2 regions of the Nonomuraea sp. NPDC052116 genome follow, and region 1 is predicted to be linked to the other one. Evidence: riboswitches for the same ligand, from Rfam matches in the RefSeq annotation. Region 1 holds a riboswitch; the other holds the start of a gene.
What was found. A riboswitch is a leader RNA that binds a small molecule or an ion and turns the genes downstream of it on or off. The one in region 1 is predicted to bind glycine.

Region 1 (6,039 bases):
GCGGCATTCGCAAACTTGAAAAAGCGAAGCGAGGCGCGTCTTTGAGCACCGTCGCCGCGTCTTCGCGGTAGGAGGCCGAGCCGATCGATGCCGAGCGTCTACTGCACGCAGTGCGGGCACGCCAACCCCGAGGATGCCCGTTTCTGTTCCCGCTGTGGGTCACCGCTGACCAGACCCGAGGTCTCCGGGGACACCACGTCGACGATCTCCATCGCGGGAATCGAGGCATACGAGGCTGAGGCAGGCGACATGCTCCTGGCGGAGCGGGCTCTGGTCGAGCAGCTGCCGCCCGGCACGGCGCTGCTCACGGTGACCAGGGGCCCCAACCAGGGGAGCCGTTTCCGGCTGGACAAGAACCTCACCACGACCGGGCGCCACCCGGAGAGCGACATCTTCCTCGACGACATCACGGTCTCCCGCCGCCACGTCGAGTTCTACCGCCACCCCGGCGGTCAGTTCTCCGTACGCGACGTGGGCAGCCTCAACGGCACCTACGTCAACAGGGAACGCATCGAGGAGGTTCCCCTGCACTCCGGAGACGAGGTGCAGATCGGCAAGTTCCGCCTCGTCTTCCTGATGCGGACCCACGCCGGCGCATGATCGAGCCGAGCGAGCGACTCGTGGACGCGCCGTCCCGGGAGGTCACATGACCTCCCAGGCGGCACGCTCTCACATGAGCATCGGGGAGGTGCTCGCGCTCCTGCAGGGCGAGTTCCCCGATGTGACGATCTCCAAGATCCGCTTCCTGGAGGGTGAGGGGCTGATCGAGCCGGAGCGCAGCCCGTCCGGCTACCGCAAGTTCACTCACCTGCACGTGGAGCAGCTGCGCTTCATCCTGCGCGAGCAGCGCGACCATTACCTGCCGCTGCGGGTGATCAAGGACAGGATGGCCGAGAGCTTCGGCCGCCCGCGCGCCGTCCAGGAGAAGACGGAGGTCCGGCTCAGCCGGGCCGAGCTGCTCGAGGCGGCGGAGATCGACGACGAGACGCTCACCGAGCTCGAGGACTACGGCCTGCTCGCCCCGGTGGCCAGGCGCTACGACGAAGAGGCGCTCAACGTGGCCCGCAGCATCGGCGCGCTGGCCCGCTTCGGCCTGCGCGCCCGCCACCTGCGGGCGGTCAAGGCCGCGGCCGAGCGCGAGTGCGGGCTCGTCGAGCAGGCGGTCGCGCCCATACTCAAACGGCGGGCCCCCGGCGCCATCGGGGAGGCCGACGAGGTCGCCAGGGAGCTTTCCACACTCCTGCTCGACCTGCACGCATCCCTTGTGCGGTCGGGGATCCGGTCCGTGCTGGGGCGTTGAGACCCTGGCGAGCTGGGAGGCGGAGGCGCATTCCATGCCCGCCGGGTGTTACGTTGAATTGCAGTAGCCAGTCAGCAGTAGCGACCCGCAAATAGCTGTGCCGGGTGACCGGTCAGGAATACGGAGCAGCCCGTGTTGCAGATGGAGGTCGTGGGCGTTCGAGTTGAAATGCCCACAAATCAGCCGATCGTCTTGCTCAAGGAGGCACACGGGGAGCGGTTCCTTCCTATATGGATTGGCATGACCGAGGCGACGGCCATCGCGCTGGCCCAAGCGGAGGAGCCACCGCCGCGTCCGCTCACCCACGACCTCTTCCGAGACGTGCTGAGCGCTCTGGGCGTCGGCCTGCGAGCGGTCAACATCGTCGCCTTGCGCGACGGCATCTTCTTCGCCGACCTGGTCTTCTCCAACGGCGTGGAGGTGAGCGCGCGGCCGTCCGACTCGATCGCGCTCGCCCTGCGCACCGGAGCGCGCATCTTCGCCAGCGAGGAGGTCGTCCAGGAGGCCGGGGTGATCATCCCGGACGACCAGGAAGACGAGGTGGAGAAGTTCAGAGAGTTCCTTGACACGATCACTCCCGAAGACTTCGGCAGGGCGGGGTAGGTATTTCGGTGCATTTACGCTTCACGACGCGCCGAGCCGGATCGTTGACTGAGCATGGTCACGGTCCTACGGTGCAAGTGAAACCCGTGGTCGCCCTTTACGAACCCCCAGATCAGGCCGCGGGATGAGAGAAAGCCGGAGGTCCGCGTGGCGGTCAGCAGCGGCGAGGGAAAGACGGCCGGCCAGGAAGATCCGGTTCGGCGCGAGAGCGCGCGGCAGCGTGCCGGAGAGCAGGGCCTGCTCTTCGACGAACAGCCGGCGTCGCTGCCGGCGGACATCGGATACCGCGGGCCGACGGCCTGCGCGGCGGCCGGCATCACCTACAGGCAGCTCGACTACTGGGCGCGCACGGGCCTCGTGGAGCCCACGATAAGAGCCGCGCAGGGCTCGGGCTCCCAGCGGCTCTACAGCTTCCGGGACATCCTGGTGCTCAAGGTCGTCAAGCGGCTCCTCGACACCGGGGTGTCGCTGCAGCAGATCCGTACGGCCGTCCAGCATCTGCGTGACCGCGGGGTCGCCGACCTCGCGCAGATCACGCTCATGAGCGACGGCGTCAGCGTCTACGAGTGCACCTCGGCCGACGAGGTGATAGACCTGCTCCAAGGCGGTCAGGGCGTGTTCGGCATCGCGCTCGGCCGGGTCTGGCGAGAGGTCGAGGGCTCCCTCGCGGAGCTGCCGGGGGAACGAGCGGCGGTCGAGGACAGCGTCCCGGCCGACCACCCCGCTGACGAGCTCGCCCGCCGTCGCCGCGCGCGGCGCCTCAGCTAGCACACCCCCTTCTGCCGTGGGCCGCCGGACGCGGCCCACCGGGCAATCCGCACATAACGCATCGACGGGGAAATTCATGCGTAACGCGGAGGGTTGTAATCTAGGACAGCAAGGCTGATGACCCCGTGCGGGAGAGTCCCTGGGACCCGCGGGTCTCAGGGCGCCGAAGGAGCAACCCTCCCCGGAATCTCTCAGGCACCCTGTACCGCTCGGGTGAGGCAACTCTGGAAAGCAGGCGCACCCGCCAGGCGCGCCTCACCGACGGTGCAAGCCCCATTCCCGGGGTGAAGCTCTCAGGTCGCGGCGTCGCCGCGCTGACAGAGGGGGAGATCCGGCACTCGCCCGCGCCACGGCGCCGGTCTCCATAGCCTCGGGAGGCACTGTTCCATGACCGACCTGTCAGCTCCGCCGTTCTCGTCCAGGCACATCGGCCCATCCGCGGCCGAGCAGCAGCGCATGCTCGAGGCCGTGGGCTTCGAGTCCGTGGCGGATCTGGTGGCCGTGGCCGTCCCCGAGGCCATCAGGGCCAAGGACCGGCTCCAGCTGCCCGCCGCCGTCGGCGAGGCCGAGGCCATCGCCGAGCTGCGCGCCCTCGCGGGGCGCAACCGCGTGCTCACCTCCATGATCGGCCTGGGCTACCACGACACGATCACCCCCGCCGTCATCCGGCGCAACCTGCTGGAGAACCCGGGCTGGTACACCGCCTACACCCCGTACCAGCCGGAGATCTCGCAGGGCCGCCTCGAGGCGCTGCTGAACTTCCAGACCGTCGTCTCCGACCTCACGGGCCTGCCCGTCGCGGGCGCCTCCCTCCTCGACGAGGCCACGGCCGCCGCCGAGGCGATGACCCTGGCCCGCCGCGCGGGCAAGTCCAAGAGCAGCGTGTTCGTGGTGGACGCCGACGCGCTGCCGCAGACCAAGGCCGTGCTCGCCACCAGGGCCGAGCCCCTGGGCATCACGCTGGTGGAGCACTCCCTCGAAGGCGGGCTGCCCGAGTGCTTCGGCGTGCTCGTCCAGTACCCGGGCGCGTCCGGGCGGCTGCGTGACTTCCGCGCCGTGGCCGCCGCCGCGCACGAGGCGGGCGCGCTCGTCGTGGCCGCCGCCGACCTGCTGGCCCTCACCCTCGTGGCCGCGCCCGGCGAGCTGGGCGCCGACATCGCGATCGGGTCCTCGCAGCGGTTCGGGGTGCCGTTCGGGTTCGGCGGGCCGCACGCGGCCTACATGTCCGTACGCGAGGGCCTGCAGCGCCAGCTCCCCGGCCGCCTGGTGGGTGTGTCGGTGGACGCCGACGGCGACCCCGCGTACCGGCTGGCCCTGCAGACCCGCGAGCAGCACATCCGCCGCGAGAAGGCCACCAGCAACATCTGCACCGCGCAGGTCCTGCTCGCCGTCATCGCGAGCATGTACGCCGTCTACCACGGCCCCGAGGGGCTGCGCCGGATCGCCCACCGGGCGCACCGGCACGCCGTGGCCCTGGCCGAAGGGCTGCGCCAGGCGGGCCTGGAGGTCGTGCACCGCGAGTTCTTCGACACCGTGCTCGTACGCGTGCCCGGCCGGGCCGCCGAGGTGGTCGCCGCCGCCGTCGAGCAGGGCGTGAACCTCTGGCGGGTCGACGACGACCACGTGTCGATCTCCTGCGACGAGAAGACCGGCGCCGCCGAGGTCGCCAAGGTGTGGGCCGCCTTCGGCGTCGAGCAGGCCGACGTGGCCCTGGACGCGGACGCGCTGCCCGCCTCGCTGGCGCGCGAGTCCGGCTACCTCACCCACCCGGTCTTCCACAGCCACCGCTCCGAGACCGCCATGCTGCGCTACCTGCGCAAGCTGCAGGACAAGGACATCGCGCTCGACCGCTCCATGATCCCGCTCGGCTCCTGCACGATGAAGCTGAACGCGACCACCGAGATGGAGCCGATCACCTGGCCCGAGTTCGCCGCGATCCACCCGTACGCGCCGGACGACCAGGCCGAGGGCTACCGCGAGCTGATCGGCACGCTGGAGGGCTGGCTGGCCGAGGTGACCGGCTACGACCGCGTCTCCATCCAGCCGAACGCCGGCTCGCAGGGCGAGTTCGCCGGACTGCTGGCCATCCGCGCCTACCATCGCGCGAACGGCCACGGCGAGCGCGACGTCTGCCTCATCCCGTCCTCCGCCCACGGCACCAACGCCGCCAGCGCGATCATGGCGGGCATGCGGGTCGTGGTCGTGGCCTGCGACTCCGACGGCAACGTGGACCTGGCCGACCTCGACGCCAAGATCGACAAGCACCGTGACGCGCTGGCCGCGATCATGGTGACGTACCCCTCGACGCATGGCGTGTACGAGGAGACGATCACCGAGGTGTGCGCCAAGGTGCACGAGGCCGGCGGCCAGGTCTACGTGGACGGGGCCAACCTCAACGCGCTGGTCGGGCTGGCCAAGCCGGGCGAGTTCGGGGCCGACGTGTCCCACCTCAACCTGCACAAGACGTTCTGCATCCCGCACGGCGGCGGCGGTCCGGGCGTCGGCCCCGTCGCGGTCCGCGGCCACCTGGCGGCCTTCCTGCCCGGTCACCCGCTGCACGACGGCACGCCGGTGGGTCCCGTCTCGGCGGCCCCGTACGGCTCGGCGGGGATCCTGCCGATCTCGTGGGCCTACATCAGGATGATGGGCTCCGAGGGGCTCACGGCGGCCACCGAGCAGGCCATCCTGTCGGCCAACTACCTGGCCAGGCGGCTCGCCCCGCACTACCCCGTGCTCTACACGGGGCGCGGCGGGCTGGTGGCCCACGAGTGCATCGTCGACCTGCGGCAGATCACCAAGGAGACCGGGGTCACCGTGGACGACGTGGCCAAGCGGCTCATCGACTACGGCTTCCACGCGCCGACCATGTCGTTCCCCGTGGCGGGGACGCTGATGATCGAGCCGACCGAGAGCGAGGACCTCGGGGAGCTCGACCGGTTCGTGGACGCGCTGATCGCCATCCGCGGCGAGATCGACAAGGTGGCGTCGGGGGCCTATGACCCGGCGGACAACCCGCTGCGGAACGCGCCCCACACGGCCGAGTCGGTCAGCGCCGACGAGTGGACCCACCCGTACACGCGCGGCGAGGCCGCCTATCCGTTGCCGTCGGTGCGGGACGGGAAGTACTGGGTGCCGGTGCGCCGGATCGACCAGGCCTACGGGGACCGCAACCTGGTCTGCTCCTGCCCGCCGCTGGAGGCGTACGAGGACTAGAGGTTCACCGCGGGCGCGGCTTCACCACCGCGCCCGCGCCGACCACGGGCATCGCGGGGGCCGGGTTGGCGTGGGATCATCGGCTGGGAGGCCGGTGATGGGCGACGGCGCGGTGGGCGACCTGGTCAAGGGGCAGGTGTGCCTGTTATCCGGGC
Region 2 (6,039 bases), on a different contig from region 1:
CCGAGAACGGCCTGCGCGTCACCCTGACGTGCCCGTCCACCGCGGACGTGGGCGCGGTGGTGAGCAAACTGGACCACGACATCGTCGGCAGGATCCGCCGCGAGGTCCGCGACGACGAGGCGAGCACCGTCGTCCGCCTGCACGTCCGCCGCTGACGCGGCCGTCAGGGTGAGGTCAGCACTCGATCACGTTGACGGCCAGGCCGCCGCGTGAGGTCTCCTTGTACTTGTCCAGCATGTCCCGCCCGGTGTCCCGCATCGTCTTGATGGCACGATCCAGCGGCACGAAGTGGCGGCCGTCGCCGCGCAGGGCGATCCGGGCGGCCGTGATGGCCTTGTTGGAGGCCACCGCGTTCCGCTCGATGCACGGGATCTGGACCAGGCCGCCGATCGGGTCGCAGGTCAGGCCCAGGTTGTGCTCGATGCCGATCTCGGCCGCGTTCTCGACCTGCTCGGGCGTGCCGCCGAGGGCCTCCGTGAGGCCGGCCGAGGCCATCGAGCAGGCGGAGCCGACCTCGCCCTGGCAGCCCACCTCGGCGCCCGAGATCGAGGCGTTCTCCTTGAACAGCACGCCGATCGCGCCCGCCGTCAGCAGGAAGCGGACCACGCCCTCCTCGTCCGCGTGCGGGACGAAGCGGGTGTAGTACGTCAGGACGGCCGGGATGATGCCGGCGGCGCCGTTGGTGGGGGCGGTGACGATGCGGCCCCCGGCGGCGTTCTCCTCGTTGACCGCCAGCGCGAACAGCGCGACCCAGTCCATGGCCTGCAGCGGGTCCTTCTCCGCCGGCTCCGACTGCAGGCGGCGGTGGAGCTGGTTGGCGCGGCGCTTGACCTTGAGACCGCCGGGCAGGACGCCCTCCTTGGAGATGCCCCGGCGCACGCACTCCGACATGACCGCCCAGAGCCGCAGCAGGCCCGAGCGGATCTCCTCCTCGGTGCGGCCGAACGCCTTCTCGTTCTCCAGCATCAGCGCGGAGATCGACAGGCCCGTGTTGGAGCAGTGCTTGAGCAGCTCCTCGCCCGTGGTGAACGGGTAGGGCAGGACGGTGTCGTCCGGCTTGATGCGGTCGGCGCCCGTGGCCTTCTCGTCGACGACGAAGCCGCCGCCCACCGAGAAGTAGACCTTCTCCTTGAGCTGCTCGCCGTCGGCGTCGTACGCGGTGAAGCGCATGCCGTTCGGGTGCTCGGGCAGCGAGATCTTGCGCTCGAAGACGAGGTGCTCGCCCACGACGAAGCGGATCTCGTGCGTCCCGTACAGCTTGACCGTGCCCGACTCGCGCATCTCGGCCAGGCGGCCGTCGATGGAGTCGACGTCGACGAGCTCGGGCTTCTCGCCGGACAGGCCGAGCAGGACCGCCTTGTCGCTGCCGTGGCCCTTGCCGGTCAGGCCGAGCGAGCCGTACAGGATGGCCTCGACCCGCGTGACCCGGGAGAGCAGCCCGTCGTCGTGCAGCCCGCGGGCGAACTTGTGCGCGGCCGCCATCGGGCCTCCCGTGTGGGAGCTCGACGGGCCGATGCCGATTTTGAAAAGGTCGAAGACGCTGATCGCCATTGCCTGATATTTTCTCGGTCGAAACGGGCAGGGCTTGTCCGTCGCCTACCTCAGCTGAGGGAAGCGAGAAGCCGCTCCTTTGAGGGAGCGGAGGAGTCACTGATGGCGCCTCTCATGAGCGCAGTGCCGGGGCCCGTCGCAGGGCCCCGGCGAAAAAGGTCAGGAATCGCCTGAGGTGAGTGCCTTGTACTCCTCGGCGGAGAGCACGTCCTCGGCGTCGCCCTCGACGCGCACCCGGAACATCCAGCCGTCGCCATACGGGTCACTGTTGACCAGGCTCGGGTCGTCGACCACGGCCTGGTTCACCTCGACGATCTCACCCCCGACGGGGGTGTAGATCTCGTTCACCGACTTGGTCGACTCCACCTCGCCGACGGATTCGCCCGGCTCGACGCTCGAGCCGACGTCGGGGAGCTGCACAAAGACGACGTCACCAAGAGATTCGGCGGCGAAGGCCGTGACGCCGATGGTCACGGTGAGGCCGTCGTCGAGGCCGGCCACCCACTCGTGCTCCTTGGTGTAGCCCAGGTCGTCAGGGATGTTGCTCACTTGTTCCTCCTGTAGAAGGGCAGCTCTACCAGGTCCATAGGTTCATGGCTGCCCCGGATGTCCACGGCCAGGCCTGACTCGGCCTCGGTGTCCACGTAGGCCATCGCGATGGGCCTGCCCAGGCTCTGGGAGGGCGCACCGCTGGTGACCTCGCCGACGACGGCGCCGTCTTTGGTGACCGGGTAGCCGTGGCGCGGCACCCGGCGTCCCCGCGCGACCAGGCCGACGAGCCGGCGCCGGGGCGGGTCGTCCTTGACCGCCTCGAGCGCCGACCGGCCGACGAAGTCGCCCGGCTTGTCGAATTTCACCACTCTGCCCAGCCCCGCGTCGAACGGGGTCAGCTCGACGCCCAGTTCGTTGCCGTAGAGCGGCATGCCGGCCTCGAGCCTGAGGGTGTCGCGGCTGGACAGGCCGGCGGGCTTGAGGCCGTGCGGCTCGCCCGCCGCCATGAGCGCGTGCCAGAGCGGCACCGCGTCCTGGTTGGCGACGAACAGCTCGAACCCGTCCTCGCCGGTGTAGCCGGTGCGGGCGATCAGCGCCTGCCGCCCGTCGACCAGGTCGGGCAGGCCCGCGTAGTACTTGAGCCCGTCGAGGTCGGCGTCGGTGAGCGTGGCGAGGATCTCCTGGGACCGAGGCCCCTGTACGGCGATCAGCGCGTACTGGTCCGACCGGTCCTCGACCAGCACGTCGTACGCCTTCGACCGCTCAATCAGCTCTTTTGCCACTTTTTCGTAGTTCGAGGCGTTTGCCACGACCATGAACTCGTCGTCGTCGAGCCGGTAGACGATGAGATCGTCGAGCACCCCGCCCCGCTCGTTGACGATCATCGTGTATCTGGCCCGCCCGGTCGCCAGCGCCGACAGGTGGCCGACCAGCGCGTAGTCGAGCGCCTGCCCGGCCTGCGGCCCGGTCAGGAAGATCTCGCCCATGTGGGAGAGGTCGAACAGCCCGGCCGCCTGGCGAACGGCGTTGTGCTCTGCGGACTCGCTCCCGTACCGGAGCGGCATGAGCCACCCGGCGAAGTCGGTGAGCGTGGCGCCGAGGCTCTCGTGAACGTCTCGTAGCGGTGTTGGTCGGGACATTTGTCGCACCTCTGGACAGGATTGGATGCCAGCATCCTCCCCCTCTGTCATCGATGCCTGAGAGCTTCGCCCGAGTTTTGCCGGACTTTCACCTTCGGCGAGGCCCCGCGGGCCTGCTTTCCAGAGGTCACCTCCGGACGGGAAACGTGGCAGATCTCCCGTCCGGCGTCCGCGCGGTCCTTTGCCTTGAGAGGTTTGCGGGGAGGGCTTGCTCCTTCAGGGACCCTGACCGGCTGCCAGGGCGCTCTCCCGCACGGTTTCGCCGGTGATGCCCGTCAGCCTAGTGCCGCGATGGGGTTGTTGTCGCGTTCTGATTGCTCATGAACCACTCCGGGGGGTGGTGACGTCGAAAGGATATGAATCGGCGAACGGCGACTTTCGGCCTGCTGGCCACCCTGGCCCTCGCGGGCTGCAGCGCGTCGGAGGCCGCGCCCCCGCCCCGTTACGAGGCCGGTGGGACGGTGCTCGAAGGCGGCGGGCACGGGCCGCAGCTGTGCCTGACGGTCATGACGTCGTTGCCGCCGCAGTGCAGCGGTCTTGACGTCGTCGGCTGGGACTGGAGCAAGGTGGATCACGAGTCGCAGGGCGGCGTGAAGTGGGGCGAATACCACGTCGTGGGCACCTGGGACGGCACCAGGCTGACGCTCACCGAGCCGCCGGGCGCGCCCCAGAAGGCGGCCCCCGCTCGCAAGGAGGACTTCACGAGCCCGTGCCCGGCGCCGGAGGGCGGCTGGCGGCCCGTCGATCCCGCCAAGGCCACCCAGCAGGCGCTGGACAAGGCGATGGCACGGGCCGGAACGGTCGAGGAGTTCGCGGGCGCCTGGCTCGACCAGAGCTACATGGACGGGCTCCCCGCGGAGTCGCCGGAGGCCAACGACCCGCTGCGGCTGGTGCTCAACCTGAAGTTCACCGGCGACCTGTCCGGCCGTGAGGCGTGGGTCCGCGAGGTGTGGGGCGGCGCGCTGTGCGTCAGCGGCGCGGCACGCAGCGAGAGCGAGTTGCAGGCGATCCAGCAGGAGGTCGAGGCCGAGTTGGGCGACCGTCTCGTCTCGGCGTCCTCCAGCGTGCTGCGCAACCAGGTGGAGGCGCAGGTCTGGGTGGCCACCGACGAGCAGCGCCGGGATCTCGACGCCAAGCACGGCGCCGGAGCCGTGGTGCTGAACGGCGTGCTCAAACAGGTGGGGTGAAAACGGGGCGGCAGGCCGCCACGAGCGCCTCGAAGAGGGCGCCGTCCTCGGCCGCCTCGGGGTGCCACTGCACGGCCACGGCGAAGGGGGCCGAGTCCAGCTCGACCGCCTCGATCGTGCCGTCACCGGCGGTGGCGGTGACCGTGAGGCCGTCCGCGAGCCGGTCGATGGCCTGGTGGTGGTAGTGGGGGACGGTCACGGGCTCCGTGCCCAGCGCCTTGGCCAGGCGGCTGCCGGGGACGGGCGTGACGGGCAGCGGGCCGAACCGGCCGGGAGCGGGGGAGTGGCCGGTGTGCCCCACGACGTCGGGGAGGTGCTGGTGGAGGGTGCCGCCGAGGGCGACGTTGAGCACCTGGAGGCCGCGGCAGATGCCGAGGTACGGCAGGCCGGCGTCGAGGGCCGCCGCGATCAGCCCAAACTCCGCCTCATCCCGAAATTTGCGGATATAGCCGGTTTGATCCCCAGGTTCCTGCCCGTACCGGGCCGGATCGACGTCCCCGCCACCGGCCAGGATCAGGCCGTCCAGGCGGCCGACGACCTGCGCGGGCTCGCCGGCCGGCGGCAGCACGATCGGCTGCCCGCCGGCGCGTACGACCTGCTCCACGTACATGTACGGCAGGAGCGCCACGGTCATGTCCCAGACCGTGAACTTCGCCGGCTCCACGTACGACGTGATGCCGATGACGGGACGCTGCACGATATGACCCCCGAGAAACCAGAACAGAGCTACAGCGGCGTGACGTAGGCGCCGGAGATGCCCCCGTCCACCAGGAACTCACTACCCGTGATGAACGACGCGTCGTCGCTGGCCAGGAACGCCACCGCCGCCGCGATCTCCGAGGCCTCGGCGAAGCGCCCGACGGGGATGTGCACCAGCCGCCGCTGCGCCCGCTCCGGGTCCTTGGCGAACAGCTCCTGCAGCAGCGGCGTGTTCACCGGCCCGGGGCACAGCGCGTTCACCCTGATGCCCTCCCGGGCGAACTGCACGCCCAGCTCGCGCGACATCGCCAGCACGCCGCCCTTGGACGCCGTGTACGAGATCTGCGAGGTCGCCGACCCCATGACGGCCACGAACGACGCGGTGTTGATGATCGAGCCCTTGCCCTGCCGCCGCATGTACGGGATGGCGTGCTTGCAGCAGAGGTAGACGCTGGTCAGGTTCACCTCCTGGACCCGGCGCCAGGCGTCGATGCCGGTCTCCAGGATCGAGTCGTCGTCGGGCGGCGAGATGCCGGCGTTGTTGAAGGCGATGTCCACGCTGCCGTAGGTGTCGAAGGCGGTCCGGAACATCCTGACGACGTCGTCCTCGTCGGTGACGTCGGCCTTGACGAAGAGGCCGCCGACCTCGTTCGCGGCCTTGACGCCGGCCTCCTCGTCGACGTCCACGCAGACGACCTTGGCGCCCTCCTCGGCGAGCCTGCGTGCCGTGGCCAGCCCGATGCCGCTGCCCGCGCCGGTGATGACGGCCACCCGATCCTGCAAACGCTGCACTTTCACTCCCAGGAGATGAAGACGTTCTTGGTCTCGGTGAACGCCGCCAGGGCGTCAGGGCCGAGCTCCCTGCCGAGACCGGACTGCTTGAAGCCGCCGAAGGGGGTCCAGTAGCGGACCGACGAGTGCGAGTTGACCGAGAGCGCGCCCGACTCGACGGCCCTGGCCACGCGTAGCGC

Region 2: it holds a riboswitch for glycine, as region 1 does, so the genes downstream of both, gcvT (glycine cleavage system aminomethyltransferase GcvT) here and gcvP (aminomethyl-transferring glycine dehydrogenase) in region 1, are expected to answer to the same signal.

The regions. Positions count from the first base shown of each region.
Region 1 is NZ_JBFAWA010000003.1:364,371-370,409, reverse strand. Features, by position in the region: gene AB0L65_RS07310 (FHA domain-containing protein) at 88-600, shown strand; gene AB0L65_RS07305 (MerR family transcriptional regulator) at 674-1,300, shown strand; gene AB0L65_RS07300 (bifunctional nuclease family protein) at 1,433-1,903, shown strand; gene AB0L65_RS07295 (MerR family transcriptional regulator) at 2,051-2,671, shown strand; glycine riboswitch at 2,790-2,889, shown strand; gene gcvP (aminomethyl-transferring glycine dehydrogenase) at 3,059-5,884, shown strand; gene AB0L65_RS07285 (hypothetical protein) at 5,982-6,039, shown strand, end outside.
Region 2 is NZ_JBFAWA010000015.1:227,700-233,738, reverse strand. Features, by position in the region: gene AB0L65_RS28400 (hypothetical protein) at 1-155, shown strand, start outside; gene AB0L65_RS28395 (L-serine ammonia-lyase) at 175-1,551, opposite strand; gene gcvH (glycine cleavage system protein GcvH) at 1,711-2,100, opposite strand; gene gcvT (glycine cleavage system aminomethyltransferase GcvT) at 2,097-3,182, opposite strand; glycine riboswitch at 3,217-3,316, opposite strand; glycine riboswitch at 3,347-3,444, opposite strand; gene AB0L65_RS28380 (hypothetical protein) at 3,539-4,369, shown strand; gene AB0L65_RS28375 (gamma-glutamyl-gamma-aminobutyrate hydrolase family protein) at 4,353-5,066, opposite strand; gene AB0L65_RS28370 (3-oxoacyl-ACP reductase) at 5,096-5,860, opposite strand; gene AB0L65_RS28365 (aldehyde dehydrogenase family protein) at 5,863-6,039, opposite strand, start outside.